One region of the Pseudarthrobacter sp. 10T415 genome, then DNA from elsewhere that is predicted to be linked to it. Evidence: predicted binding sites of a transcription regulator. Region 1 holds the regulator's gene; each other region holds the start of a gene.
The links. The regulator LexA, encoded in region 1, represses DNA repair genes until DNA is damaged. The targets are predictions, from matches to a motif close to TCGAACANNTGTTCGA.
Positions count from the first base shown of each region.

Region 2: AC1DBN_RS00795 (DUF6504 family protein) is a predicted target of LexA. The motif match lies at 4,194-4,209, and genes of this name have one in related genera.
Region 3: AC1DBN_RS14070 (LexA family protein) is a predicted target of LexA. The motif match lies at 4,710-4,725, and genes of this name have one in related genera.

Region 1 covers NZ_JBFTHJ010000024.1:22,057-32,162, forward strand. Annotated here, with positions in the region: gene miaA (tRNA (adenosine(37)-N6)-dimethylallyltransferase MiaA) at 1-421, shown strand, start outside; gene dapF (diaminopimelate epimerase) at 492-1,436, shown strand; gene AC1DBN_RS19960 (class I SAM-dependent methyltransferase) at 1,408-2,031, opposite strand; gene hflX (GTPase HflX) at 2,483-4,054, shown strand; gene AC1DBN_RS19970 (ATP-dependent DNA helicase) at 4,047-6,104, shown strand; gene lexA (transcriptional repressor LexA) at 6,203-6,952, opposite strand; gene AC1DBN_RS19980 (LysM peptidoglycan-binding domain-containing protein) at 7,281-7,670, shown strand; gene AC1DBN_RS19985 (histidinol-phosphate transaminase) at 7,806-8,924, shown strand; gene hisB (imidazoleglycerol-phosphate dehydratase HisB) at 8,986-9,612, shown strand; gene hisH (imidazole glycerol phosphate synthase subunit HisH) at 9,609-10,106, shown strand, end outside.
Region 2 covers NZ_JBFTHJ010000001.1:153,270-163,375, reverse strand. Annotated here, with positions in the region: gene thrS (threonine--tRNA ligase) at 1-192, opposite strand, end outside; gene AC1DBN_RS00800 (DNA polymerase III subunit alpha) at 321-3,806, opposite strand; gene AC1DBN_RS00795 (DUF6504 family protein) at 3,803-4,150, opposite strand; gene AC1DBN_RS00790 (hypothetical protein) at 4,300-4,689, shown strand; gene AC1DBN_RS00785 (chorismate mutase) at 4,741-5,064, opposite strand; gene AC1DBN_RS00780 (VOC family protein) at 5,084-5,506, shown strand; gene AC1DBN_RS00775 (SOS response-associated peptidase) at 5,532-6,293, opposite strand; gene AC1DBN_RS00770 (mycoredoxin) at 6,425-6,682, shown strand; gene AC1DBN_RS00765 (lipoate--protein ligase family protein) at 6,759-7,502, opposite strand; gene AC1DBN_RS00760 (ABC1 kinase family protein) at 7,631-9,343, opposite strand; gene AC1DBN_RS00755 (PadR family transcriptional regulator) at 9,349-9,891, opposite strand; gene AC1DBN_RS00750 (thioesterase family protein) at 9,979-10,106, opposite strand, start outside.
Region 3 covers NZ_JBFTHJ010000010.1:94,438-104,543, reverse strand. Annotated here, with positions in the region: gene AC1DBN_RS14090 (IclR family transcriptional regulator) at 168-965, opposite strand; gene AC1DBN_RS14085 (fumarylacetoacetate hydrolase family protein) at 1,078-1,815, opposite strand; gene AC1DBN_RS14080 (D-2-hydroxyacid dehydrogenase) at 1,835-2,887, opposite strand; gene AC1DBN_RS14075 (Y-family DNA polymerase) at 2,958-4,238, opposite strand; gene AC1DBN_RS14070 (LexA family protein) at 4,265-4,696, opposite strand; gene AC1DBN_RS14065 (ArsR/SmtB family transcription factor) at 4,817-5,167, shown strand; gene AC1DBN_RS14060 (aquaporin) at 5,164-5,874, shown strand; gene AC1DBN_RS14055 (arsenate reductase ArsC) at 5,871-6,281, shown strand; gene AC1DBN_RS14050 (FAD-dependent oxidoreductase) at 6,336-7,700, shown strand; gene AC1DBN_RS14045 (N-acetyltransferase family protein) at 7,697-8,272, shown strand; gene AC1DBN_RS14040 (hypothetical protein) at 8,244-8,777, opposite strand; gene AC1DBN_RS14035 (HAD family hydrolase) at 9,054-9,872, shown strand; gene AC1DBN_RS14030 (hypothetical protein) at 9,998-10,106, shown strand, end outside.

The DNA.
Region 1 (10,106 bases):
CCGCGCACTGGAAGTCCATCAGCTCACCGGCCGGCCCTTCAGTTCCTTCATGCCCCGGCGGGAGTACTTCCAGCCTGCCGTCCAGATCGGCTTGTCTGTTGACCGCGCGGCACTGCATGAACGGCTGGCCGCCCGGGTGCACGCCATGGTGGACACCGGCTTGCTGGCTGAAGTCCGCCTACTTGATGGACTGGGACTGCGCACCGGGAAGACCGCGTGCCGTGCCTTGGGCTACTCGCAGTTCCTGCAGGTCCTCGACAGCGCCGCCACGGTGGCCGAGGCTGTTGAAAGCACCATCGTCGCCACCAGGCAGTTCGCACGCCGCCAGCTGACCTGGTTCCGCGCCGACCCGAGGATCACGTGGATCGACTGGCAGGACCCGGAATTGGTGGCCCGGGCGGCAGGCCTTTGCGGCCGGTAGCCAAACCCAACCAGTAGCCCGGACGCGTCCGGTTTCCAGGGCCGCTGGGCCTGCCGGTAGGCTTGACGGCATGGATGCAACCCTGACAGAGACTCCCGGAACCGCCTTTCAAACGCTGGCAGGGCTGCGCTTCTCCAAGGGGCACGGAACCGGTAACGACTTCGTCCTGGTGGCCGATCCGGAGGGTGCACACACCATCGACGCCGGCCACGTGGCCGCCCTGTGCAACCGGCACCTTGGCATCGGCGGAGATGGCCTGATCCGGGCCGTGCCGTCACGCTTCCTTCCCGAGGGCCGCGAGATCCTCGCCGCCAACCCCGACGCCGAGTGGTTCATGGATTACCGGAACGGCGACGGGTCGCTGTCCGAAATGTGCGGCAACGGCGTCCGGGTCTTTGTCCACTTCCTCCGTGCTGAAGGGCTGATCGATCTCCCGGTGGGCGGCGCCCTTGCCATTGGCACCCGCGGCGGCCTGAAGACAGTGGTGCGCACCGCTGACGGCTATGCAGTGGACATGGGACCGTGGGAGTTCATTTTCCCCGGTGAGGCCACGGCCAAAGCCATGGACTCGCTGGTGACCGCCGAAGGCCTTGAGGTCCCGCGCCCGGCCCTCTCAGTCAGCATGGGCAACCCGCATACCGTGGTTGCCCTCGCCGAACTGGCCGAGCTTGAATCAACCCGCCTCTACACCGCCCCTGCTGTGGAACCGGTCCCGGCAAACGGAACCAACGTTGAATTCGTGGTTCCGTCCGAGCCGCTGGTCCTCGATGGCATCGGCTCCGTCACCATGCGGGTCCACGAACGCGGCGTGGGGGAGACGCAGTCCTGCGGCACGGGAGCCTGCGCCGCAGCCGTCGCGATCCGCCACTGGGCCGGGGCCGGAGCCCCGGACGCCTGGCGCGTGAACGTTCCGGGCGGAGTGGTGGGCGTTAAGTTCTTCGCAGGCCCCGGCGGCCACGAGCATGTGGAGCTCAGCGGCCCGGCCGTCATTGTGGCGTCTGGGACGCTTTCCTGACTTTCAGTACGCGGAACGATTTCGACGTTGACTCCCGCGTCACCGTGAAGGACGCGTCGAGTTCTGCCGCCAGCCAGCGCTGCAGCGAATCCGAGCCCAGGTTCTTCTGGACCACCAGGTAGGCAGTTCCTCCCGGCGCCAGCCGCGGCAGCCAAAGTTTCAGCAGGGAGTGCAGCTCATCCTTGCCGATCCGGATTGGCGGGTTCGACCAGATGGTGTCGAACCGCACCCCGGGATCCACGTCCTCCGGCGTGCTCGCTGCAACATTCGACAGGCCCAGCGCCGCGGCGTTCCCATTGGTCAGGGCAATGCAGCGTTCGTTCACGTCCACGGCGTAGACCTGCGCGTGGGGTGCCTTCAGCGCCATCGTCAGGGCGATGGGGCCCCAGCCGCAGCCGATATCCAGGAGGTTGCCGGTGGCTGCAGGTGCGGGAACCTCCGCCAGCAGCACGGCGGTTCCCTTATCGATTCCGTCCGGGCTGAAGATGCCGTTCGAGGTCTGCAGCGTCCGCGTTTCTCCGGCGAGTTCCACCGTCAGCGGTTTCCGTGTGAAGGTGCCGGCGGGCGATGCGCTGAAATAGTGTGCGGACTCCATAACTGGCCAGAGTAGTTCCCCCCGCAGCGTAATGGGAAACCGCGCCACGGCGCCTCTGTTAGTCTTGACAGCATGTTCTTGATCTTCGAGTAGCCGGCATGGGCACTTGCCCGTCCCGCTCCCTTGTCCGCGGTGTCCACTCCCGCCAGCGATACTGCCCACAGCGACGCAGGCTTTCCGCCTTCCGCTTGTGCACCGGAGCAAACTCCAGCGTTTGCTCCGCACGCCGGACAACACTCGAAGCTTGATCCGCTCTTGCTTCCTGCCGTGATGCCGGTCCCAAACCGTTCCGCCGCCTTTCCTTCGCGGCGCCCACGCTGCCGCGGCATTGTTGCCCGGCTGCCAGTACAGGAGACTCTGCATGACCGCAGCCCCTCAGCCCAGCGCGAATACTTCACCAGATTCCACCGAACGGCACTATTCTGGAAATGCCGAAACTTCAAAGGAGACCATGACCAGCCAGCCCAACACCGGATCCGATCCAGCGTCCCAGGATATGAGTCCTGCGGAGATCCAAGCTGTTATCGACAGGATCCTCGCCAAGGACGTACCGGCCAGCTCCAGGACGTCCGGCGGTGCCGGCGACGCGAAGGCGGTCCTCGGCAAGGCCCAGGCCATCTCCCACCTGGACGACGAGCACTCTGAATACGATGGCGACCAGCAGGACCTCGAAGAGCGGCGCGCCCTGCGCCGCACGGCAGGCCTTTCCACCGAGCTCGAAGACGTTACCGAGGTCGAATACCGCCAGCTGCGGCTGGAGCGCGTGGTCCTTGCCGGACTGTGGTCCGAAGGCACCCTGGCCGACGCCGAGAACTCCTTGCGGGAACTCGCAGCCCTGGCAGAGACCGCCGGCTCGGAAGTGCTGGACGGCCTCGTGCAGCGCCGTGCCAAGCCGGACCCCGGCACGTTTCTGGGCTCGGGCAAGGCGCAGGAGCTTAAGGACATTGTCATGTCCACAGGAGCCGACACGGTGGTGGTCGACGCTGAGCTGGCACCTTCCCAGCGGCGTGGGCTGGAAGACATCGTCAAGGTCAAGGTCATCGACCGCACCGGGCTCATCCTGGACATCTTCGCGCAGCATGCGAAGAGCCGCGAAGGCAAGGCCCAGGTTGAGCTGGCGCAGCTCGAGTACCTGCTTCCGCGCCTGCGCGGCTGGGGCGACTCGATGTCCCGCCAGGCCGGCGGCCAGGTGGGCGGTGCCGCCGCCGGCATGGGTTCGCGCGGTCCCGGTGAGACGAAGATCGAACTGGACCGCCGACGGATCCGTACCCGGATGGCCAAGCTGCGGCGCGAAATCGCGGCGATGAAGCCTGCCCGGGAAACCAAGCGCGCCAACCGTCGTCGTAATGAAGTGCCGTCCGTAGCAATTGCGGGCTACACGAACGCTGGAAAGTCGTCCCTGCTCAACCGCTTGACCGATGCCGGGGTGCTGGTGGAGAACGCCCTGTTCGCCACGCTGGACCCCACCATCCGCAAAGCCGAGACATCTGACGGTCTGGGTTACACGCTGGCCGACACCGTGGGCTTCGTCCGGTCCCTCCCCACCCAGCTGGTGGAGGCCTTCCGGTCCACATTGGAGGAAGTGGCCGATTCCGACCTCATCCTGCATGTGGTGGATGCGTCCCACCCGGATCCGGAAGGCCAGATCGCCGCTGTGCGGAAGGTCTTCGGCGAGGTTGACGCCCGCAAGATCCCGGAGATCATCGTCCTGAACAAGGCCGACGCCGCAGATCCCTTCGTAGTGGAACGGCTGAAGCAGCGTGAACCGCGCCATGTGGTGGTTTCGGCGCGCACCGGCGAGGGAATCGCGGAACTGCTGAAGACCATCAGCGATTCGATTCCGCGTCCCGGCGTCCAGCTGGAGCTCCTTATCCCGTACAACCGCGGCGACCTGATCAGCAAGCTGCACGACTCCGACGCGGAGATCATCAGCATGGACCATGTCGAGGCCGGAACCCGGGCGGTGGTGAAGGTCCGCGAGGGCCTGGCCGCCGAACTGGAATCCTTTGCCGTCAATGCCTGAGGCTGTGGCAACTGAATCCAAGGAAACGGCCGGCGGGCAGCTCGTCATCGAGCTGCTCGACCGGGCCGTTTCCGCCATGGGCGGCCAAAGCCGCTCCGGGCAGCACGAGATGGCGCGGCAGGTGGCGCAGGCCATCGAAACGGGAAACCACCTGCTGGTGCAGGCCGGGACCGGTACCGGAAAGTCGCTGGCATACCTGATCCCGCTGATCGCCCATGCGCTTGAAAGCAACAAGCCGGCCCTGGTATCCACGGCCACCCTTGCCCTGCAGACGCAGATTGTGGGCAGGGACCTGCCGCGGCTCCTCAAGGCCATCACCCCGGCCCTCGACCGTCCGGTCAAGGTGGCGCTGGTCAAGGGCCGGTCCAATTACGTGTGCCGGCACAAGCTGGAAGGCGGGTTTCCCTCCGAGGAACCCTCCGAGGGGCAGCTCTTCTCCCTCGGTGAGGACACCAGCGTGCCGCACTTCGCCGCAGCCGCCGGCGGGCCGCAGTCCCAGCTCGGAAAGGAAGTGGTCCGGCTCCGGGAATGGGCGGAAAAGACGTCCACAGGAGACCGGGATGAACTCTTGCCCGGCGTGACGGACCGCGCCTGGAAGCAGGTTTCGGTGACGTCCATGGAGTGCCTGGGCTCCCAGAAATGCCCCTTGGCCGAGGAATGCTTCAGCGAGCTGGCCCGCCAGGACGCTGCCGATGCCGACGTCGTGGTGACCAACCATGCCATGCTCGCGGTCAGCGCGTTCGAGGGACTCGCGGTGCTGCCCGAGTACGACGTTGTGGTGGTGGATGAGGCCCACGAGCTTCAGGACCGGGTTACCGGTGCAGTGTCCGGCCAGCTCTCCGTCGCCATGGTCCACGCCGCTGCCTCAGGCGCCCGCAAGCACACGGCGATCACCGTGGACGCGCTCAATGCCGCGGCAGCGAACCTGGAGCTGGCCCTTGCCGGCGTGCCAAGCGGGCTGCTCCCCAACGGGCTGAACGACGAACAGCTCGACTGCGTGGACCAGCTGCGCGAGGCCTGCAGGGCGGCGCTGTCCGACTCCAAGGGGGACAGCAGCAACACGGCCGACGGCGGCAGGCAGCTTGCGCGTTCACGCCTGATGCTCATCCTCGAACTATCCGAACGGCTATTGGCGGCGAAGGAGAACCGCGAGGTCGTGTGGATCTCGCGCGCCGGAACCTTCGATCCCGGCCAGGGCTATACCCAACCTGAGGACAGTGCTCCTGCGCTGGTCAATATCGCGCCGTTATCCGTGGCCGGGAGGCTGCGTGAGGGGCTCTTCGCCGGGCATACAGTGGTCCTGACGTCCGCAACCCTGGCCATCGGTTCTGCCTTCGAGCCCGCCGCCGGGGGATTGGGCCTGGTGGGCGAAGGGGCGCCGGCCTGGACCGGGATCGACGTCGGCTCGCCGTTCGACTATCCCAAGCAGGGGATCCTGTACGTGGCCGGGCACCTGCCCAAGCCGGGCCGTGGTGCGTCACCCGAATCGCTTGCAGAGCTGGAGGCACTCATCCGCGCCTCGAACGGCGGGGCGCTGTGCCTGTTCTCCTCACGGCGGGCAGCCGAAGAGGCGGCCGAAGCACTCCGGCCCAAGCTGGGCATGACGGTCCTGTGCCAGGGCGACTCCACCATGACGGCCCTCGTCAAGCAGTTCGCAGACGAACCGGATACGTGCCTGTTTGGCACCATGTCGCTCTGGCAGGGAGTTGACGTCCCAGGGGTTTCCTGCCGGCTGGTGGTCATCGACCGGATCCCCTTCCCACGCCCGGACGACCCCCTCATGACCGCCCGCTCCCGGGCCGTGGCACAGGCAGGCGGCAACGGCTTCATGTCCGTCTCAGCCACGCATGCCGCCATCCGGCTGGCCCAGGGCGCCGGCAGGCTGATCCGCTCCACCGGCGACAAGGGCGTAGTGGCGGTCCTCGATTCCCGCCTGGCCACGGAACGCTACGCCGGGTTCCTGCGCGGCGCCCTGCCGCCCTTCTGGGCCACGACGGACCGCACGACGGCGATCGCGGCCTTGGAGAGGCTGGCCGGGGAAACGCCGTAGGCACCATTTGAAAACCCTAATAAGGAAGGCGCCGTTCCCCGGAACGGCGCCTTCCTTATTGGCTGGACTGCTGTGGCCTGTTGTTGACGGCGGCCACGCTACAGCGAGCGGAGGACCGAAACCACCTTGCCCATGATCGTGGCATGGTCGCCAAGGATCGGTTCGTACTGCGTGTTCTGGGGCAGCAGCCACGTGTGGCCGTCCCGCTGGCGGAACGTCTTGACCGTGGCTTCGTCGTCCAGGAGCGCCGCAACAATGTCGCCGTTCGCGGCATCGGCCTGGCGCCGGACCACCACCCAGTCGCCGTCGCAGATGGCGGCGTCCACCATGGAATCACCGGCCACCTTCAGCATGAACAGTTCGCCCTGGCCCACCAGCTGGCGGGGGAGCGGCATAACGTCTTCCACCACCTGGTCCGCGAGGATGGGGCCGCCGGCGGCGATGCGGCCGACGAGGGGCACCATGGCCGTGTCCAGCGCGGTGGGCAACTCCGTGACGGACGCTGTGATGCCCGTGGAGGCCGCAGCCGCGGGTTCCGCTGCCTGCCTGGCCGCCCTGCCGGTGGTCCCGCCGTCGAGGGTCAGCGGCATCAGGACTTCCATGGCCCGGGGCCGCTTCGGATCACGCCGCAGGTAGCCCAGCTTTTCCAGCTGCGAGAGCTGGTGGGTGACGCTTGAGAGGCTGGCCAGCCCTACGGTGTCCCCAATCTCGCGCATGGACGGCGGGTAGCCGTTGACGTTGACCGAGCGCTGGATGGTCTCGAGGATTTTCTTCTGCCGCGGCGTCAAGCCCTTGGCTGTCCTTTTCGGCTGAGAGGTCGCCCTGCCCCCGGTGGCTGCTGCTGCCATGTTCGCCGTTGCCTTTCGGTTGCCACCGGGCTTTCAACTGCACCGGACTAAGTGTTCCCGCCGTCAATGTCAGACCCTGCTGATCAACTTCAGGAGTGGATGTTCCTGCCTCCAAACGTAGGTCAGCCACATGGCTTTTTCAAACATTTGTTCTAGCGAGTCTCGACATTGTTCGTCCATAGGTGCTAAAACTGAATCAAGCAGTATTCGAATATGTGTTCTAACCAGGCGAGCAGCCGTTCGAACACGGAGCCGGTCAGGCAGCACCATGGGGCGGCACCAGCAGGCAACACCAACAGACGCAGTACGGTCCAGGAGGGCTAAGGTCATGTCAGCTACATCCGCTTTCAGGTCACACGGTTTCGACGTTCACGGCAACGGTGCACGGGCTCAGCAGGCGCCGCTGCCACCACTGCGCCTCACGCGGCGGGGCAAGATTGTCCTGATCGGGATTCCCGTGGTGCTGCTGGCAGCGCTCCTGCTGTCACTGGCCGGCTTCTTCAACTCCCCGGCCAAGGCCTCCGACTCCGCAACGGACCTGACCGTGACCCCCACCGTCACGGTCACCGTGCAGCCGGGTGAGTCGCTGTGGGGGATCGCCTCCGACCTCGCGCCCGAGCGGGACGCCAGGGACGTCGTGGCAGATATCGTGCAGCTCAACAACCTGTCCGCCGGGAAGATTCTCCCGGGACAGCAGCTGTACATCCCCACACGCTAGGAATGGTTCGCGGCACGTCTCCCTGGCTGAATCGAAGTCCCGGAACAGCAGGTGTGCCGCCCAGAGCCGACGTTGCATGGGAAGGCGCGGACCGTCACATTTTCGGGCGACCGCACCTCCCACTAAACTGTTCAGGTGAATGACCAGCTTGAACGCCTGAACCGGCTTCCCCTCCGCAGCAACCTCCGGGGCATCACGCCCTACGGTGCCCCGCAGCTGGATGTCCCCATCCTCCTCAACGTCAACGAGAACACCCATGGTGTCCCGGCCGACGTCACAGCCGCCATCACGGCGGCGGTCGCGGAGGCTGCCACCGGCCTGAACCGCTACCCGGACCGGGAGTTCACCGAGCTCCGCAAGGCCCTTGCCGAGTATCTGGGACACGGCCTCGACGAGGCCAACGTATGGGCAGCCAACGGCTCCAACGAAGTGCTCCAGCAGATCCTTCAGGCATTCGGCGGTCCGGGCCGCACGGCGCTCGGCTTCCCGCCCACGTACTCCATGTACCCCCTGCTTGCCAGCGGCACGGACACCGGCTACATCAAGGGCGAGCGTGAGGACGGGTACGGCCTCAGCGCCGAATCGGCCGCCCGCCAGGTCCGGGAACTGAAGCCCAACATCGTTTTCCTGTGCTCACCTAACAACCCCACCGGCACCGGCCTCGGGCTGGACGTGGTGGAAGCGGTTTACAAAGCCGGCGCCGAAAGCCAGGCCATCGTGATCGTGGATGAGGCCTACCACGAGTTTGCCCACGACGGCACGCCCAGCGCCCTGACGCTGCTGCCCGGGCGGGAGCGGCTGATCGTTTCCCGCACCATGAGCAAGGCATTCGCGCTGGCCGGCGCCCGGCTCGGATACATGGCAGCCGCCCCGGAAGTAACCGACGCGCTGCGCCTGGTCCGGCTCCCGTACCACCTGTCTGCCATCACCCAGGCAACCGCCCTGGCGGCCCTCCAGCACCGCGAAGCCCTCATGGCTGACGTCGAGGACATCAAGAAGCAGCGCGACCGCATCGTGTCCGACCTGACCCGCATGGGCCTCAAGCCGGCGGCGTCCGACTCCAACTACGTGTTCTTCGGCGGACTGGAGAATCCGCACCAGGTCTGGCAGGAACTGCTGGACGCGGGTGTGCTGATCCGCGACGTCGGTATCCCGGGGCACCTGCGGGTTACTGCCGGCACTGAGACGGAAACCACAGCCTTCCTCACCTCCCTGGAAAGCATCCTTGCCGGCCAGCCGGCCCTTCCCGCCTAGACTTGAAGAACCGGCGCTGGACGCCCTGACCACCCCTTACTGCCACAAAGGACACCTGACCATGACTTCCACCGGACCGAACGCGGCCGCAGCCCGGACCGCACGCATGGAGCGTGCCACCAGCGAGTCGTCCGTGCTCGTGGAAATCAACCTGGACGGTACCGGCGTCTCGGACATCGACACTTCCGTGCCGTTCTACGACCACATGCTCACGGCACTGTGCAAGCACTCGCTGATCGACATGACGGTCAAAGCCACGGGAGACACCCACATCGACGTCCACCACACCGTGGAGGACGTTGCCATCACCTTCGGCGAGGTGCTGCGGACCGCCCTGGGCAACAAGGCCGGAATCCGCCGGTTCGGCGAAGCCACCGTCCCGCTGGACGAGGCCCTCGCCAACGCCGTGGTGGACGTCTCCGGGCGCCCTTACCTGGTACACGGCGGCGAGCCCGCCGGCCAGGAATACCACCTGATCGGCGGCCACTTCACTGGCTCCCTCACCCGCCACGTCTTTGAGGCCATCACCCTGCACGCAGGCATCTGCCTGCACATGAACGTCATCGCCGGACGGGACCCCCACCACATTGTGGAAGCCCAGTTCAAGGCGTTCGCCCGTGCCCTGCGTGCAGCCGTCGAACCCGATCCCCGGGTTGAGGGCATTCCGTCCACCAAGGGTGCCCTGTGAGCGGCCAGATCCTGAAGGACGGTGCCATCATCGACCCGTCCGCATCACGCAAGCCCGCTTCCCCGGAGGGCAAGCCCACCGTGACGGTGCTGGATTACGGTTCCGGCAACGTCCGGTCGGCCGTGCGCGCCCTCGAGCGGGCCGGCGCAGAGGTCATCCTCAGCGCCAAGCCAGAGGATGTCCTGAACGCGGACGGCCTGGTGGTTCCCGGCGTCGGCGCCTTCGAGACGGTCATGCGCGAGCTCAAAGCCGTGGATGGCATCAGGCTCATCGGCCGCCGGGTGGCCGGCGGCCGCCCCGTCCTGGGGATCTGCGTGGGCCTCCAGGTACTTTTCGAGGCCGGCGTCGAGCATGGCACCGAGGCTGAGGGCATCGGCGAATGGCCCGGGAAAGTCGAGCTGCTGCCGGCCGACGTCGTTCCGCACATGGGCTGGAACACCGTCAAGGTGCCGGAGGGTTCAAAGCTCTTCGCCGGAGTGGAAGGCGAGCGGTTC
Region 2 (10,106 bases), on a different contig from region 1:
CGGGGATTCGATGGTGACGCCTTCCACCTCGGCACCTTCGGGCAGTTCCTGGTCCAGGTCCTTGAGTTCGCCATTAACGCGGGCCACGACAACATCGCGGCGCTCAAAGAAGAGTTCCGCACCGGTTGTCCCGGTAGTCACCTTGGTCTCTTCGCCGTCGACGAGAAGGGTGATCTGCTGGGCATCTGACACGGGTGTCTCCTATTCAAAGTTGAGGCTTCATAGCTTGCGGCGTACGGGGACCACAGCCAGCCACCGTCAATGCTATCGGTTCGGCGGAGGGCCGACCAACGCGGCTCACGGCAGCGGGAAAGCCGAAGTCAGCCGTTGAAACCGGTGATGGCGAGGCTCCTGGCAATGCCGTCCAGTGGGTGCGCCACGTCCTGGAAGGGAGTTTCCGACGGCGGGAACGGCAGCGTTTCGGGCCTGCTGAGGTCCCAGGCCATGCTGGCGCTAAGGCTGATTCCCCGCGGACCGGTCCTGCGGGTGGTGCCCCGGATCAGCAGCATCCGGGTTCCGAACAGGAGCGGACCGGCGCTTTCCTGGGCTTCATGGAAGAACACTGAATCGATGCAGCCGGTACCGTCGTCGATGCTAATGAACACCACCCGCCGGCCCCCACGCATGGGTGGCGTCTGGGTGGCTACCCGGACGCCGGCCACCAGCACTTCGGTTCCGTTCCGCAGTCCCAGCAGCTTGTCGGCCGTGGTGACGCCCAGCTTTTCCAGGATTGGGCGGTGGCTGTCCATCAGGTGGGTGCTGACATCCACAGCCATCAGGTCAAGTTCAGCCCGGACGGTTTCCACCAGGGTCGGTTGGGGCAGCCCGGGTTTAACGTTGCGCAACTCAATATCGCCCAGCGGGAAGGACAGCTGCCCTTCCACTACGTCGGTGCCCTTCCGGCTTCCTGAGACCTGGAGTTGCTGCAGGTGCTGGACGAGGTCGGCCCGGTTGGCAGTTCCTCCTGCCTCCCGGTGGAGGGAGTCGAACGCGCCAAGCTGGGCAAGCCGCTTGATGCTGGGCTTGCTGATCCTGGAACGCGACCGAAGGTCCGCGAGCGAGTCAAAAGGCTGCCCGGCGACGATCCTTTTCAGTTCAGTTCCCGAAAGCCCGTAAATGCCTTTCAGGCTGAGACGTATCCCCAGCTTTCCGGAATCGGCTCCGGTCAGGATCCGCTCTACCCGGTATTCGTCCTTGCTCCGGTTGATGTCCAGCGGAAGGATGGGGATGCCCAGGCGCCGTGCTTCAGCTACCAGCAACCGTTTGGGGTACATGCCGGGATCGTGTTCCCACAGCCCAGCCAGGAAGGCCTCCGGGTGGTGCGTTTTGAGCCAGGCGGACTGGTATGTGGGAACGGCAAAGGCTGCGCCGTGGGCCTTGCAGAACCCGAAACTTCCAAAGGCCTTCAGGGTTCCCCAAACTTTGTCCACCACCTCGTGGGCATACCCTTTGGCGCGGGCTGCCTTGCGGAAGAACTCCTCCACAGCGGGTTCGCGGTTTTCATTGCCCAGGGCACGCCGGAACTCGTCGGCACGGGCAAGCCCGCAGTGGGTCATGACATCGAAGGTCTTGAGGATCTGTTCATGGAACACCGTGACCCCGTGGGTTTCGGCAAGGACTGGCTTGAGGTCCGGGTGGGGATATACCTCGGGGGCGAAGCCGTGCCGGTGCTCCAGGAAAGGCCGGACCATGTCTGATTTCATGGGCCCCGGCCGGAACAGGGAGATGTCGATGATGAGGTCGTTGAATTCCCGGGGTGCCATTTTGCCGATCAGTTCCCGCTGCCCGGGAGACTCGATCTGGAAACATCCGAGTGTATGGGTACTCCTAATGAGTTCGAACGTGGCTTCGTCGTCCAGCGGAACAGCATTGAGATCGATGTGCCCGTTATCCGCGATGTAGTCAGGGCCGGCCCCTTCCGGACCGGGAGCATGGTGCCCTGCTGCTACAACGTCGCTCTTGGAGGGATGGATCCGGATGATTTCACGGACGGCAAACGCCATGGCGCTCTGCATCCTGACGCCCAGGACATCAAGCTTCAGCATTCCCATGGGATCCATGTCATGTTTGTCGAACTGGCTCATGGGCAGCCCCAACCCGCTGGGCTGGACCGGGGTGCGGTCCAGCAGGGTGGCGTCACCCAGGATCACTCCGCAGGGGTGCATGGAGATATGGCGGGGCAGCCGATCAAGGCGTTCAGTCAGGTCCACCAGGAGATCCAGTTGCTGGTTGCCGTCTGTGTCCCGTTGTTCCACCCGTCCGGCGAATTCGCGCAGTTCTGGTTTTTCCTGGAGCGCTTCACGGAATTTCCCTGCGGAAAAGCGCCACAGCTGCTTGGCGATCTCCCCCACCTCGTCGCCGTCCATTCCCAGGGCGAGGCCGGCATCGCGGACTGCTCCCCTGGCCCGGTATCCGTTTTGCATGCTCATCAGGGTGACCCGCTCAGCCCCGAACCGTTCGAAGATTTTGCGGTATACATTGTGGCGCTCGGCGCTTTCGACGTCGATATCGATATCCGGCAGGGTGGCCCTGTCCTGGGACAGGAAACGCTCAAATATCAGATCATGCTGCAGCGGATTTACCTGGCTGACGTCAATCAGGTAGTTGACCAGGCTGGATGCACCTGAGCCTCTTGCTGCGGCACGAACTCCCATGTCCTGGATCATCCTGGAGACTTCAGCCACGGTCAGGAAGTAGGAGGAGAAGTTGAGGTTGCGGATGATCCCCAGCTCATGCTCGAGCCTGGTGAGCATGGTTTGCTCAGCGGTACCGGTAATACCCGGGAAGCGCCTGGCGATTCCGGCATGGCACCGTTGGACCAGTTCCAGGGCGGGGTCCTGGTTGATCCCGATGATGGACGCTTCCGGAACGACCGGCTGCTTCCACCCCATGTCACTGGCAGGATCGATGCGGCAGGCATCGGCGAGCGCCTCGGTCTGTGCAAGGAGCTGCGTAAGGTCTGCGGCGCCGTAGCCTGCAGCGGAAATGACTTCCTGGGCAAGCCGGCGCATGTGGTTTGAGGTTTTCAGCCATCCCTGGCCGGTGGGCTGCAGGAGGGGTTCGCCGGCCAGTTCGGGAAGGGATTTGAGCGTGCGTGCGGAGTCGAGGACGTCGGCAGTGGGCGCTCCGTCCGCTCCGCAATACCTGACGGCATTGGTGAGGACCGCAGGAACACGGTGTTCTTCGGCGAGTCGAAGCATCCTTACCGCGTGGGCGGTGCTCAGGGGTGACCCGGGGGCGCTGAGCTGGGAAACAATCTCTGCCACCACTGTCCCAGCGGGCATGGCATCGAGCCATTGCTTGAACAGGGTGCGTGGACGCAGGTATCGCCTTCCTCCCATGGCACGCCCCACGTCGGAGTCTGGCCCGATGAGGACCACCAGGACTGGTTTGAGCGTTTGGGGGTCGAGGGTCCTTGAGGCCAGTTCTGCCCGGGTCACTGCCACGGGGATGGCACCCCCGGCCTTGCCGGACGTCCGGGAGTGGGCATCTGAGATCAGCCGGCAGAGCGCCCTGTAGCCGGCACCGTTGTTGTGCCCCTTGGCGAGCACCACAACCCGTCCGGCGACCTCGGTGCGGCGATCGCCGTCGTCGTCCAGCACCGCAAGGTCCACCCCAACGATGGGGTCGATCCCCGCGGCCATGCAGGCCTTGAGGTGCTTAATGGTGCCGTATAGCCCGTCGCGGTCTGTGCAGGCCAGCGCGGAGGCGCCGTCGTCAGCGGCGGCCTGGGCCAGTTCCTCCGGCCAGGAGACTCCATAGTGCGCGCTGAAGGCGGTGGAGACATGCAGGTGCGTGAAACTCATGCTGTTCTGGGTCGAAGGGCGTCGTGGATGCGCAGCAGCCGCCACCTGCCACTGCGGATGTGGCGGGTGAGGTCAAGCGTGAGTGGTTCCATGGGCTGGCTTTCCCTGCCGGGCAGATGTCCTGGCGAAGCCTGGGGCAGGACCTGGATCCGCCAGATTTCGTGATCCACCATCCCGGGGCCGCTCCCCAGGGGAACCCGGCTTTCCTCAGCCCACCATTGGCGGCGTTCGTACCATCGGAGGGGTTCGGCGCAGATGTCATAGGTACACCCTGCCCATACAAGGCTCTGGGGAAGACCGTCGGAGGTGCAGGCGACATCAACTGATTCGCTGAACATGCCCATGGCGCCTCCGGGACTGGCTGGTACTGCAAACTGGGGAAAATATTCGAATATGTGTTCGAATATCTCCAGTCTACGCCCGGCCCCACCCAATGCATAGAATCGTGGTTCAGGGGGTGGACTGACAGTTCTGCAGGGAGCAGGATGGGTGCATGAGCACCTCTGACGCACTCCTCAAACAAGTCAGCATCAAGGCACAGGACTCCACGCTGGTGGCCACGTTCGATATAGACGGCAACATCCCCGGTTCCGGCGCCTACGTGGTGGGTCTTGTGGCGGCGAGTCCGGACTACTCATCCCAGCGCCGGCTGGGCATTGAATTCATGAACGGGGAGGCCATAGCCTTCTTTTCGTTTAACCACGAACAGAACTGTGAGGAGAACTATGACCTGGGCGGCGTCAGCCATTCAGGCAGCACCATCACAGGCAACTTCCCCATGGCAGCAATCAATGGCCTCGGCAAGGGCCATGTGATGACAGGCTTCAGCGAGGCTGACGGGCGGGACTTCCAGTCCGGCGTGAAGGTGGACGAAAACCTCTAGGGTTCCCCGCAGCGTTGCAGCTGCAGGGTAAGGAGGGGTGGCCCGGGCGGGTCAGCCGTTGTCTTCGTGGTGGACCCGGAGCTCCAGTTCGATGAATCCGGAGATCATTGCCCGGTACGTCGCTTCCACGATGTCCGGGTCGATGTCCTTCTTCTCAGCTGCCGAGCGGACATGCTGGATGATTTTCTCCACGCGGTCCGGTGCGCGGACTTCGGCGTCGTCACCCTTGAGGGTGCCGGCGATCCTGATCAGGCGTTCGCGGCGCGCAATAAGGGTGACGATCTGGTCGTCCACCTCATCCACGGCAATTCGGACTGCGGCGAGCTGTTCCTTGTCGGCCAGTGCATCCCGGTCGTTTCCTTGAATTGTTGCCATCTTCTGACAGTATCGAAGCATGCAACCCAGAGTCGACTTCATCTCGCTAGGTGTCCGCAGTGTTCCGGCCTCCCGGGCCTTTTATGTCGACGGTCTCGGGTGGCCCGTGCACCGGGAGGTCCCCGGCGAAGTCGTTTTCATCCAGGCCAACCACGGGCTGGTGCTTTCCCTGTGGGATGCGGGCCAGATGCACGCCGAGGCCGGGGTGGACGCTCCCGGACCGGTCCCCTGCATCACCCTGAGCCATAACGTGCACGCCGCCGATGAGGTGGACCGGGTCCTGGAGGAGGCGAAGGCCGCCGGGGCTGCAGTTACCGGCGAACCGGTCACCCAGCCGTGGGGCGGCTACACGGGTTACTTCTCCGATCCGGACGGTTTCCGCTGGGAAGTTGCGTACAACCCCACCTGGGCAGTGGACGACGACGGGACGGTCACCGTCTGAGTTCCGGTTCCGGCGGTCCGGGCTGCTAGAAGAGGGCCTCCACGGGCCGGATGAGCTCCGGACCGTTGTTGCGGACGTTGCCCACCTCTTTGCCCACGGACTCCACGTGCCAGTCGGCGGCCACATCCTTGACTCCGGACCGCACCATGTCCACCAGGGCGGCGGCGTCATCAGCCTGCGGATCAAGCCAGGCCTGCATGGTGTCCCTGTCCATGGGCAGCGGTACCCGGTCATGGAGTGCGGTCAGTTTCCCGAACACGGTTGATTCGGAGCCCGGCGGCGGGGTGTCTGCCGTCAGGATGGACGTGGAAAGCAGCCACTGGCCGGGCTCGCCCGCCGGCACCGACGGATCGCGCCACCATTCATAGAGGCCTGCGAAGGCCAGCCCCCTTTCTGCGCCGGGGTGCACGTAGTACGGCTGCTTGGACTTCCCGGGGCCCTGCTTCCACTCGTAGTAGCCATCGGCGGGGACGGCGCAGCGCCGTGACTTGATCGCCTTCCGGAAGGCAGGCTTCTCCAGCACTGATTCGCTGCGGGCGTTGATCATTTTGGACCCGATGCCCGGGTCTTTGGCCCAGGAAGGAACCAGGCCCCAGCGGGCGACGTGCAGCTGGCGGACCTGCCGGGCGTCCGGGCCGTTCTCAACCAACCGCTCCAGGACAATGGGGACGGCATCGGTGGGAGCTACATTCCACGACGGCGGAATGCTCACCTCGTCCTCCAGTTCGGCGTCGAATTCTGCCAGGAGGTCCCCCACGGCGCGTGCCATTACGTAGCGTCCACACATGGCTCCAGCATGCCATCGGCGCCACATACTGTCATCCGGGCAGCGCCCCGGCGGCCGGACGCCGGGGAATACCGGCGGGCACGCTACCGTTGACCCGAACGAAACCTTCACCCAACCCAGAGGAGAACCCTGTGGATTTCACTCCCGAAACCGGCACCATCACCATGTTTTCCACCACCTGGTGCGGCTACTGCAACCGGCTGAAGAAGCAGCTCGACGCGCAGGGCATCGGTTACACCGAAATCAACATCGAGGAAGTGGAGGGTACCGCCGAGCTCGTGGAGCAGATCAACGGCGGCAACCGCACCGTACCCACCGTCCTGTTCCCGGACGGCACGGCGGCCACCAACCCGTCCGCTGCAGAGGTCAGGAACCGCCTGGCGGCCTAGTCCAGGACAATGCGGGCGGCCGGGCCATTACTTGCCCGGTGCCGCGCCCGGACACTGGTGATCCAGCAGACGCGGGTCATGCCCCCAGGCTGCCGAACGGCGCCGAAGCCAAGGTGGCATGGCCCGCGTACGTTTCGAGCAGGGCTTCGGTGACTGCTTCCACCGTCAGCCCGGGGACGAGGTCGTCCGCGGCGCCGGCCGTGGCTGGGTCCCAGTCGAGGCCGAGCGCGGCGTAGCTGTCGGTCAGGACCTTCCGGATCGGTGCGGAGTCCTCCACCACGATGACCGAACTGAACAGCCAGCCGCCGGCCACCACCCGCTGCGCAGTGCCTACGAGTTTGATGCGGGACCCGTCAGCCGCGGCCGTGCCGTGCACGCTGAATTCGCCGGGGCAGTATTCCCCCGGGATTTCCCCTACTGCGGCCTGCACACCCACCCTGCGCAGGGCGTCGGCGAAGAGCTCCCCGAAATAGCCGAACCGCCTTTTGGAACCGGCGATGGCATCGTCGTCAGGCTCAATGTGGTCCACCACCAGGGTGCCTTGGTGATAAGCGGCCGCTCGGCCGCCCGCACGGCGGACCAGGGGTTCGAAGCCGTTGTCGCGGCACGCCTGGGCGGCGGCGTCAAACCCGGGCAGCCGGGTGTCACGCTGGCCGAAGGCCACTGTGGGCGCGGGGCGGTACAGCCGAAGGGTGGGGCCCATGCTTCCGTTGCGCACCCTGGCGAGCAGCTCAAGGCCGAACTCAAGGTCCCGGGCGGCACCGAGCGAGACGTCCTGCCGGACCACGGTCAGGGTTCCGGAGTCAGGGTGGTGGGCCATGGCACTGGGCTCCCTTGGTCGTCATGATGCTGTTCCTTGACCCTGCCGCGGCGGTGCCGGACGGGCCCAACCTAGGGTACGCCGTCGTGCGCCCTGCCCGGTGCCCGACCCACCGGCCGGGCGCCCGGCTACCGCCCCCTCCGCCCCACCCAGGCGCCGTGGAGCAGCGGAACCGCTGACGCTGCCATCAGGACGGTGCCGAGTACGGAATCGTCGGCCCGGACCACGGCCCCGGCGATGAGCAACGCGGCGAAGACCACTGCCGACGCCGTCCGGCGGGCCGTGCGGTCCAGCCTGGCCACCTGCCGCTCCAGCCGGGGGTTGGCGACAGACACGTTGCCTTCACCGATCCGGGTGATCAGGTCATCCACCCTCTGCGGCAGCCGCAGCGCAAGTCCCGCAGCCCCGGCCAGCTGCCGGGCGGCGTCCTGAACGATGTTCCCGCCCTCCTCCCGCAGCAGCCGGGCAGCGTAGGGCTCTACCGAGTCCCACAGGTTGAAGCGCTCATCCAGCGAACTGCACACCCCCGAGGTGAGGGACATCGCCCGGATGATCAGCAGGAAGTTCTCGGGAAGCTGGAACGGCAGGGACCGGACCACTTCGCCGAACTCCTCCGCGAAGTCGCGGAACTCGCGCGGATCCACCTCGCGGAGCTCGGCGAAGCCCATCCCGCCAAACCGGGCGAACAGGTGCGTCATGGCCCGTTCCAGCTCCACGGTGTCCGCCGATGGCACCAGCACTCCGACGTCGCGGATGGCGGCAACCAGTCCCTTGCCGTCGCGGGCCGCGGCGGCGATCAGGAGCTTGCGCAGGCCGCTGCGGGTGGAGGGGGTTACCTCGCCCATCATGCCGAAGTCGATGAAGGTCAGTTTCCAGCGATGGCTGCCCGAACCGGGCCGGGTGGGCGTGACGAAAATGTTGCCCGGGTGCGGGTCGGCGTGGAAGAAGCCGTTGGTGAACAGCTGGTCAAACATGACCGAGGCGAACACCGGCGCCACCTCTGCGGGGTCGATGCCTGCCGAACGGAGCGCGTCCGTGTCCGTGATCTTGATGGCTGTGACATCCTCCAGGGTGAGCACGCGGCGGGTGCACCGCTCCCAGGCGGGCCGTGGCACGTGGACCCGGGCATCGCCGGCGAAATCCGCTGCGAACCGCTCGGCACTGGCGGCCTCGTGGAGGTAGTCGATCTCCTCCAGGCTGGTCTGCGCGAACTCCTCCACCAGGGACGGCATGTCGGCGCGGTCGGCCACGATCCGGAAATGGCTGAGCCAGCCGCCCACCTTCCGCAGCGCCGCGAGGTCGACGGCGACGATCGCCTCTATGCCCGGACGCTGCACCTTGACCACCACGTCCTTGACCCCGGCCACCTCCGCGTCGGCGGGCAGCAGCCGCGCCCGGTGCGCCTGGCCGAGGGAGGCTGCGGCCAGGGGCTCCTCCTCGAACATGGCAAACACCTCGTCAAGGGGAAAACCCAGCTCGGAGGAGGCAAGGGCCCGGATGGCCGGGAACGCGACCGGTGGCACCTCATCCTGCAGGCCTTGGAGTTCCTCGGTGATTTCCGGCGGGAGCACATCGAGCCGGGACGACAGGAACTGGCCCACCTTGATCATGAGGCCGCCGAGCTCCACGGCCAGTGCGTGGAAACGGCGGGCGAACCGCTGCATCCTGGCCGGACGGGTCCGCTCGGCGACGCGGGCCAGCCCTATCCGGGGCAGCAGCAGCTCGTACCACCACACTGATGCCAGGTGCCGTGCGGCAAAACGCAGGATTCGGCGGTAGCGGGAACGGACGTGGCCCAGGAATGCAGCCGGGCCCACCTGCGGGCGAGGGCCGGAAGCCACCCCCGTCAGTCCTGGGCGAGGATCGAGTACAGCCGTCGGCGTGCCTCGTCCAGCACTGCCACGGCCTGCTTCACCTGCTCCGGGGTGCCGGTCCGCCCCACCTGCGCGGCGGCCTGGGCCAGCTCGACGCCTGCCTTGGGAAGGGCAGCGAATCCGGTGGTGGATTGCGGGCCCGCCCCGGCCCAGGGATTTGATGCGGCGCTGCCGGCAGCCTCGTCCCGGCCGGCTTCGGTCAGGGAGTAGATCTTCCGGCCGTTGGATTCCTCGGCCCGGATCACACCCTCATCAGCGAGCAACTGCAGGGTGGGGTAGACAGAACCGGCGCTGGGCTTCCAGCTGCCGCCGCTGCGCTCCTCGATCTCGCGGATGATCTGGTAGCCATGCATGGGGCGCTCCGCCAGCAGGGCAAGGACCGCCGCCCGCACCTCGCCTTTGCCGGCCCTGGTGCCTTCCGGCTTTTCGAAGCGGGAACGGAAGTCCTCGATGGCCTGCCAGAGGCCATCGATGTTGTTGCTGCCGAATCCATATCCCGGGTTTGAGCCACGCATAAGGGTCTCCTCTGGAGATCGTGAACGATATACAACGACACAGTTAACGATACGTCTGGAAGGGCGTGGCAGCCATGGGTCCGGCGCCTAGGTTTGGCGCAGGGTGAGGATCTGTTCAGCCCTGCCGAACGGGCCCTGCGGGTCGTGCAGGACCGTTGATGTCAGGCCGATGCCGTCGCGGCCGAACGATACGGCGTTGTCCAGGCCCAGCCACT
Region 3 (10,106 bases), on a different contig from region 1:
ACTCCCTCTAATGCACTCCAGGCCCCCGTTGGCCTGGTGGGATAGCGACAACACCTGTTGTGTCGATCACTATGCTGAACACAATACAGCAAGCTGAACAACTGGCAACAGTTTTTTGTTTTGTTGAGAAGCGGCGTTCCTCTGCGGCTTGGAGTCCGCGGCCGCGCTTAGCCCATAGGGTTGCCCAGCGAGTGCGCCAGCTCCTTGAGCTCCTTGACCATCTGCGAGCCCTGTTCCGGAGTGTAGGTGGCCTTCAGCGCGGTGACGGACAGGCCCAGGCTGGGACCGTGGGCGCCGCGCGTGGGAACAGACACGGCCAGGCACACCACGCCGGTGGTGCTTTCCTCGTCCTCGAAGGCGTAGCCCTGCTCGCGGATTTCGCGCAGCTGCGACTTCAGTTCCGCCCCGGTGCGCAGCGACTTGGGCGTGAGGACCGGCAGTTCGGCGTCGTCAGGGAACATCCCTTCGATGTCGTGCACGTTGAGCCGGGCGATCAGCGCCTTGCCTACGGCGCAGAGGGATACCGGCATCTTGTCGCCGATATTGGAGGTCAGGCGGACTGCGGGGTGGCCCTCGTAGCGGGCGAGGTAGATAACGTTGGTTCCGTCCAGCATGGCGATCCGGACGGTCTCCCCGGAGAGGACGGAGGCCTGTTCGCAGTAGCGGTAGAACTCCTGGACCTCGTCCATCCGGCCCAAGTAGGCAGCGCCGAGTTCCACCAGCTTGCGGCCCAGGGTGAATTCCGCTCCCTGCCGGGTGATCAGCCGGGCTTCTTCGAGCGCCAGCAGGAGATTGGAGGTGGAAGACTTGGGAATCCCCACTTCGCGCGAAAGGTCGCTGAGGGTCAGCCGCCCCGTTGCAGAAGCCGCCAGCGCATCCAGGACGGCGGCCGCACGCGTGACTGCCGGCGCCGGCGAGGCGGCTCCCGACTTGTCCGGTGAAGCGGGGGTGCGGGAATCGGCCATGATTCTCCTTAGGTTGCCGGGACTGACTGCAGTGTCCGTTCAGTCAACTGAACGCTATCCATCATAAGTGCCCCGGCGAATGTGCGGTCCCGAAGAATACGGGAGCGGCCCGTCAACCCACCGCGCTGGTCAGGGTTCCGACGCCCTCCACCACGATGTCCACGCGGTCGCCCGGCTCCACCGGCACCGCGGTGCCGGGCGCGCCAGTCATGACGACATCCCCGGGCTCAAGGGTCAGCCAGGAGGTGACGTAGACAAGGCAGTCCACCACAGAGGAGGGCAGGTTGAACGTCCCGGAGTTGGCCTTGGGCACTCCGTTGACGAAGACGCCGATGCCAGCCCGCTCGGGATCCGGAAGGGCGGTTTCTATCCACGGTCCGAGTGGCGTGTAGTTGACGCCGGCCTTGCCCTGGAAGTTCCGCTCGTCCACCGCGTTCTGATCCACGTTGGTGACGTCGTTGACGCAGGTGTAGCCGAGGACGTGGTCCAGGGCGTTCTCTGCGGTCAGGTCAGCTGCCTGCTTGCCGATCACCACGGCGAGTTCACCTTCTACGTTCACTGTGCCGCGGCCGCGTGCGGCGACGATCCGGTCGCCAGGTCCGGCCACTGTGTGGACGGACTTATGCCATGCCTGGATGGGCAGTGGGTGGTCGTTGAGGGTCAGGTTGTGGCCGATGCCTACCACTACCGCCGGGGCCACGGGAGCGAGGAGCTCCGCCTCACCTGCGGGGGTGGTGCCGCCCGTGAAGCGGAGCGGTGCCTCGAACGGGTCGACGATGTGGTGCCATGATCCGGCCCGTTCAACCGCGTGCCGGGTCCCGGACGCTGTGTTGATTCTGGCGATGCGCATTGGTTCTCCCGGTACTGGCTTAGTAGAAGTGGACGGTGTCCACGAGGTGGGGAAGCTCGCCGCCGTCGAGGAAGGTGCGGAGGTTGCTGCAGAACCGCTCGGTGATCAGCCGGTTTTCGGCGGCGCTGAGGGCTGACGTGTGGGGCGAGACCATAACCCTGGGGTGGCTCCACAGGGGGCTGTCCCGGGGCAGCGGCTCCACGGCGAAGACGTCCAGGCAGGCGTAGCCCACCTGGCCGTTCTCCAGCGCCTCCAGCAGCGCATCCTCATCCACCACGGTGCCTCGGCCAACATTGACGAAGGTGGTGCCGGGTTTCATGGCCGCGAACAGTTCCCGGTTGAAGAGTTTCTCTGTGTATTCGGTTCCGGGCAGGGTGTTGACAACGGCGTCTGCCGTGGCGAGGAGTCCGGGCAGGCCCGCGTTGTCCACCACTTGGTGGATGCCCTCGATGGGCTCAACGGTCCGCTTGGTGCCGCTGACGTTCATGCCGAGCGCCCTGGCGATCCGGGCCGTTTCCAGCCCGATTTCGCCCAGGCCGCTGATCACCAGGTTCGAGCCGTTGACCAGGCGGGTGGGTACCCGCAGGTCGGGCCAGGCCTTGGCGGCCTGGTCCTGGGCCAGCTCGGCGCTCCGTTTGAAGCCGTTCAGGATTCCCATCGCCGCAAATTCGGCGAGGGGAAGCGCGTGTACTCCGGCGGAGGTGGTGATCCGGAATTTCTGCAGGACGTCCTGGCCGAGCCCGGATGCCTTGACCGCTCCGCCTGCCCCCGCCGCCATGGCATGGATCCATTCGAGTGCGGGGTTATCCCGGGCGATGCGGGCCAGGCCCGCAGGGCTCTCATTGGGGAAGCCGTAGAGCACTTCGGCCCTGCCGAGCATGGCCCAGTAGCGTTCCTCCTGCCCGGGCGTGCGCTCGAAAGCGGGATCGCCGGCGTGGTCTGCGGGAAAGCGCTCCGGCGGGAGGAGGCCGGGCTCGTACAGGACGGTGATGGACGGATCGACGGCACGGATCTGGTCCACGAGCTCTGCTTCGAGCGGGACGGCGATGGCCACAGTCTTGGGAGAAGTCATCTGTTCACTATACTGTCTGCTGGCTAGCATGCTGAACAGTTTGGACTATGTTTCTGTCACTGCAGCCGGGTCATGCGGCTTTGACCACCGGAAGTTCGTCCCAATGGGTGGTGTACCGGGGCGAGCGCATGTCACGCTTCATGGTCCAGTCGAGGCCGGACTTGATGCCGGCATGTCCCAGCCCGATGGCCCCGCGCCCGAAGCGCCGGCTCACATCGTCAAGCAGCGGGCCGATGCCGCGTTCCTCATGCCGGTTCTCGAACAGTTCGAGCGGCGACTGGTTGCCGCTGGGCCGCAGGTCGGTCAGCATGATCCCCGCCTTGGCATATTTGAGGCCGTCCCGGATGTGGGGGAGCAGGGCATGTGCCGCCCTGGTCAGCAGCAGCGGGTCCGCCGTCGGCATCGGCAGCGAAACGCATACGGACGGGTACGCCTGCTCCTGTTGGCGGAAGGGTGACGTGGCGGCAAATGCCGTGAGCACTTTCGCCTGCAGGCCGTGCTTGGACAGCCTGGCGCTCGCCTGCTGCCCGTAAATGCTCAGCACCTGCCGCAGGCCGTCCGCACTGGCGACCGGCGTGGCGAACGATCGCGAGAAGATCAGCTGGTCCCGGCCGATTCGCTCCTCCTCCATGGGAATGCAGGGGGTGCCCCGCAACTCGAGGACGGTGCGCATCAGCACCACCGAAAACCTGTCCCGGATCATCACCGCATCGGCGCGGACCAGGTCCTGGACCGTGAAGATCCCCAGGACGTTGAGCCGCTTGGTCAGCCTTCCGGCGATGCCCCAGATCTCGTCCACGGGCAGCCGGGCCAGCAGGCTGTCCCGGACATCGTGGGGGACCGCCTCCCATAAACAGACCCCGTCAAAGGCCGGGTTGTTCTTGGCCCACTTGTTGCAGAGCTTGGCGAGCGTCTTGGTGGGTGCGATGCCCACGCATACGGGAACGCCCACATGCCTGCGGACGGCGTCCTTGATGGTGCGTCCGAGGGGTAGCAAGGTGCCGGCGTCCCCCTTGACCCCCAGGAACGCCTCGTCGATGCTGTAGACCTCCAACCAGGCCGAGTACCTGCCGAGCAGCTCCATGACCCGCGCGCTGATGTCGCCGTAGAGTTCGTAGTTGCTGGATTTCGCCACGAGGCCCCACTCCTTTGCCCGCGGCGCGAGCTTGAACCAGGGTTCACCGGTGGTGATGCCGAGTGCCTTCGCCTCGGGGGAACGGGTAACGGCGCAGCCGTCGTTATTGGACAGGACCACCAGTGGGCGGCCCTCCAGCGAGGGGTCGAAGGCCCGTTCCGCGGACGCGTAGAAACAGTTGACGTCTACGTGGGCGATCTGCGGCATGTGGCGCATGAGGGCAGGTTTAGCCACGGCGGGCCTCAGACATGGTGCAGGCACCTTGTGGCGACTCCCCAGATGGTCAGTTCGGAAAGCGCCGATACCTTGATGTCCTGGTACCGGGGATTTTCCGCCTGCAGGACGATTCCGGTGGCCGTGATGCGCAGCCTCTTAACGGTGAGTTCACCGTCCAGCACGGCAATCACGACGGACCCGTCCTTGGGTTCCAGCGCGCGGTTGACGATCAGCTCGTCCCCGTCGCTGATGCCGGCACCCTCCATGGAGTTTCCGGTGACCCTGACAACAAAGGTGCTGGTGATGTCCTTGATCAGGTGTGCGTTCAGGTCGATCCGCCCGTCGAAGTAGTCCTGTGCCGGCGATGGAAAGCCGGCCGCGACTGCCACGGGAGAGATCAATACCGAGAACAGCGACGCGCCTGCATCTATCACGCGAGGCCCGACAATAACGCCCACAACACACCCTTATTCGAATATTTGTTCGATAAGTTCAGTGTAGCGCCGGACGCCGACAATGAGCCCGGCGTTGGGTCATTGCGCTATGACATAGATGAATGTAAATATATACGTGTGTCTATGTCTTTGGAATTGACCGCGGTCCAAACGGTTGCTTGCTGCTCCCCGCTGGCGCGGGAGCCCTTGTCCCTGCCCGAGGCTGAGGGAATCGCGCCACTGTTGAAGGCCCTGGCGGATCCGGTCCGGTTGCGGCTGATGTCCCTGGTCGCCTCGCATGAGGGCGGTGAGGCGTGTGTCTGCGACCTGAACGACGCCTTCGAGCTGTCCCAGCCGACGATCAGCCACCACCTGAAAATCCTGCACGGGGCCGGTCTGCTGGACCGGGAGAAGCGTGGCGTCTGGGTTTACTACCGGGCCCGCACCGAGGCCCTTCAGAACCTCGCCACACTGATCGGGGGACAGGCGACGTGAGCGTCCTGGCGCGCAGAGCCGGTGCCGAGCTCGTCGGTACGGCATTCCTCGTGATAGCCATCGTGGGCTCCGGGATCATGGCGTCACGGTTGTCCCCGGACGACGTCGGGCTGCAGCTTCTGCAGAACAGCGTGGCCACAGGCGCCGCCCTGGTCGCGCTCATTGTCGCCCTGCAGCCGGTCTCCGCCTCGTTCAACCCCGTCGTCACCCTGGTCGAACGCGCCTTGGGCATGATTGACACCAGAACATCGGCGGCTCTGATCGGCGCCCAGTTCCTGGGCGGCCTGGTGGGCGCCCTTGCCGCGAACCTGATGTTCGGCCTGGACGCCGTCACGTTCTCCACGCGTGAAAGAGCCGGGGCCGGCCTCTGGCTCGGCGAGGTCATCGCCACCATCGGGCTGCTGCTGGTCATCTTCGGCACGGTCCGTTCCGGGAGGACCGACCGGGTCGCGTTCGCCGTCGGCGGCTACATCACGGCAGCGTACTGGTTCACGTCCTCCACCAGCTTCGCCAACCCCGCCGTCACGATCGCCCGGACCATCACGGACACCTTCGCCGGGATCTCCCCGTCGTCCGCTCCCGCTTTCATCCTCGCCCAGCTGGCCGGCGGGGCAGCCGGCTACGCCCTGGTCCGATTCCTTTACCCCGCCCTTGCTGCTTCCACCGCTGCCGCGGCGGTCGCGGCTGATCGAAAGGTGCTCTCGTGAGCCACAAGCCCTCCGTCCTGTTCGTCTGCGTCCACAACGCCGGCCGTTCCCAGATGGCCGCCGCGTTCCTCGCCACCCTGGGCAAGGGTGAGATTGAGGTCCGCTCCGCCGGGTCCCAGCCCGTGGACAAGGTCAATCCCGCCGCGGTCGAGGCGATGGCCGAGGTCGGTATCGACATGTCCGCCGAGATCCCTAAGATCCTCACCACCGAGGCCGTGAAAGGTTCCGACGTCGTCATCACCATGGGCTGCGGTGACGAGTGCCCCTACTTCCCGGGGAAGCGCTACGAAGACTGGGTCCTGGAAGACCCCGCCGGCAAGGGCGTCGACTCCGTCCGGCCCATCCGCGACGAGATCAAGACCCGGGTCGAGGCGCTGATCGCCTCCCTGACCCCGGCTACCGCATAACCCGTCACCCGAACGGCACCGTAAGTGCGCGCCGACGATTGAAATGAGGACAGCATGACAGCACAGGACTCCCTGCCGGTCGCCGTGATCGGTGCCGGACCCGTCGGCCTGGCAGCGGCCGCGCACCTGCTCGAACGCGGCCTTGAACCGCTCGTCCTCGAAGCCGGCCCCACCGTCGGAGCCGCAGTGCGCGCGTGGGGCCACGTCCGGGTGTTCTCCACCTGGCAGTACAACCTCGACGCCGCCGCCGTCCGGCTGCTCGAGGCCACTGGTTGGGAAGCGCCCCGTCCAACCGCACTGCCCTACGGACACCAGATCGTCACCGGCTACCTCGAGCCCCTGGCCGCCACCACTGCACTCAAACACCGGATCCGGACCGGAGCCAGAGTCGTTGCCGTCACGCGGCAGGGCATGGACAAAGGACGTAGCGCCGGCCGCGACCAGGCTCCGTTCCTCCTGCGCATCCGGCACACCAGCGGCGACACCACAGAGATCCTGGCCCGCGCCGTCATCGACGCTTCCGGAACCTGGACCACCCCTGCGCCCCTTGGATCAGGGGGGCTGCCCGCGCCCGGTGAGGCCGAAGCCCGGGCCGCCGGGCTGATCACCGGGCCGCTGCCTGACGTCTCCGGTGACGGGTTCGCGGGACGCCGCACCCTGGTCATCGGCTCCGGACACTCGGCCGCGAACATGGTCCTGGACCTCGCCCGAACCGCCCGGACCAATCCCGGAACCGAAGTCCTCTGGGCCATCCGCGCCAACACCCCTGCCCGCGCCTACGGCGGCGGAGACGCTGACCAGCTTCCCGCCCGCGGCCAGCTCGGCACGCGGCTGCGCACCGCCGTCGACACCCGGGCCGTCCAACTCCTCACAGGCTTCCACACCAACGGCATTGACATGAACGGTGGCACGGTCACGGTCATCGCTGCTGACGGCCGCCGTGTCGAGGCCGACCTGGTGATCCCGGCGACCGGGTTCCGCCCCGATCTGTCCATTCTCACCGAGCTGCGCCTCGACCTCGACCCCGCCGTCGACGCACCCAAAGCCTTAGGCCCGCTGATCGACCCGGACTTTCACAGCTGCGGCACCGTCCCGGCCCACGGTGCCAGGATCCTTACCCACCCGGAGAAGGACTTCTACCTGGCCGGCATGAAGTCCTATGGCCGCGCCCCGACCTTCCTGATGGCCACCGGCTACGAACAGGTCCGCTCAATCGCCGCCGCCCTCGCCGGAAACAGCATGGCCGCGGACACGGTCGAACTCGAACTCCCCGAAACCGGCGTCTGCTCCACCAGCATCCCCGACAACGACGCGGTAATGGCGGACTCCTGCTGCGCAACCCCGGAGCCTGTCATTGTGTCGGTTGGATTTTCCACTGGCCTGCAGCACGGCCGCACCAACCAAGCAGCACCCCTGTGACCCCAGGCGCCGGGTTGAGGATCCGTGAACTGACCAGGAACGACTGGACCGTCGTCAAGGACATCTGGGCAGAGGGCATCGCCACCGGAAACGCGACCTTCGAGCAGGCCCCGCCGTCCTGGGAAGACTTCGACGCGGGGCGCCGGCCGGACCTGCGCCTCGTCGCCGAAGACCACGGAACCGTCATCGGGTGGGCAGCCGGATCGCCCGTGTCCTCCCGACCCGTTTACTCCGGCGTCATCGACCACTCGATCTACATCAGCCCGGCCGTTAACGGTCACGGACACGGCTCCCGGCTCCTTGCCGCCTTCATCCGTCACTGCCACGCCGCAGGGGTCTGGACCATCCAGTCCAACGTCTTCCCCGAAAATACTGCCTCTCTCGCACTGCACCAGCGCCACGGATTCACCATCGTCGGCACCCGCCGACGCATCGGACTCATGGTCTACGGGCCCCACGCCGGCATCTGGCGTGACACCGTCCTGATCGAGCACCGCAGCCCGGACAGCCCGGCGGGTGCCGCCGGCAGTCCTTCTCAGCCCGTTACTTCGGGCAGCTCAGGTCAGGGTTGAATGCCGCAAACATGCCGTCCGGGTTGTCCCGCCAGACCCACGCATGGAGTGCGAAGGAACCTGGGAACGGGCCGTCGTCGAACTTCAGCCCGGCAATCGAGGGCCGGTTCTTCGCGGTCGAAATGAACTCGGCAGCCACAAGCCGGTACCGCCCGTTCCGGTCCGGCATGTAGACGAGGACCTCGGGTTTACGGGCCTGGGTCTTGTCATCGATCAGCTCCTGCTTGGCGTAGTGGAATCCCATAGCCCCCACGCCCTTCATGTCGATGCACTCGGTGATCTTCTTGTAACCGTCGGCTTCGGCGTTCTCCAGCCAGCGGTAGTCGTCCGTGACGTGGCGCAGTACCCTGACCAGCCGGCGCTGGTCGTCGTTGTTCCGCCAGTCGTCACCCTTGTCGGAGCCCTCGTGCCCGGACCCGCCGTGTGCCACGGCAGCCCCCGGTGCGAGCCCCAGCGCAAGTGCCGCTGCGGCTATGGACAGTACCCCATTTTTGGTGCGGTTCATCGTTGATCTTCTGCCCCTCCGAGACCTGTGTCTTCCTCAGGGATGCGCAGCGCGGGAACGGGATGTCCCGCCTTCGCCAGATGCCGGCAGATTTCCCGGGAGTGCCGGTGACAGTGCCGCCCGCAAGGCCGAGCGTCCTCTCATTGGGCGGCGTTTCCAGTATGCTCCTGCCCCGGAACGCCGCGCTACGCTACGGGCCGGTAGTAGGGGAACCACGGGACTCCCGGCCAAACCCCCAGCGCAGGCGCCTCCCCGCAATCCACGTAGACTGGCAGCATGCGGTTGGTGGCAAGCGATATTGACGGAACGATCCTCGGGCACGACGGGAAAATCAGCCCCCGCACCATCCGCGCCTTCCATGCCTGCCGCACCGCCGGTGTGGAGCTCGTTTTCGTGACCGGCCGGCCGCCCCGCTGGCTGCACCCGCTCGAGGAACAACTGGGCCACACCGGCCGCGTGATCTGCTCCAACGGCGCGGTGGTCTGGGACCTGGAAGCCGACCGCCTGGTGTCCGCCCGCACCCTGGCCATCGGTGCGGTCCTGGAAATCCGCCGCATCATCAAGGACCTCCGCCCCGCCGCGCTGTTCGCCGCCGAAACCCTCAGCGGATTCCACCTTGAGCCCGGCTTCATCGAGAACGAATCGAGCGAACTGCTCACCCAGTTCACCCCGGCGCCGCTGCGCGAGACGCTCACGGCGGATGACGCCGTCGTCAAGTTCCTTGCCATCGTCCGCGACGGCACCCCCGACGACTTCCTCGCCGAGGTGGCCCCCGCCGTCGAGCACCTTGCCGCAGCAACGCACTCCTCGCCCGGCGTCGCCATGCTGGAACTGTCCCTCCCCGGCGTCAACAAGGCCGTCACCCTCGCCGAGTACGCGGCCGCGCTGGGAATCGGCGCCGCAGACGTCGTGGCGTTCGGCGACATGCCCAATGACATCGAGATGCTCCGCTGGGCCGGGCACGGCTACGCCATGGCCAGCGGCCACCCCGAGGCCATCCGTGCTGCGGGGCAGCAGGCACCGCATTTTGACGACGACGGCGTCGCCCAGGTCCTGGAGGAACGCCTCGCTTCCCTTGGGGTGCAGCACTCCTGACGCCGGCCTTCCCGTGTGGTGCACCTGCCGCCATTTTCACAGGTTGCGCTCACTTGCCGTTCACCTTCGTTCCGTAGCGTGAAGCGCGGAGGGCAGGCACCTCTCCGGCCGGCAAAGGGGACAACATGGCACGAAGCGCAAAACACCAGACCGCTGAAGCACCGCTGCGCAGGGCAACGCCCGCGCCGCACTGGAAGAAGCTCCGGCAGGGGGACCGCGTCCGCGTCCAGCTCG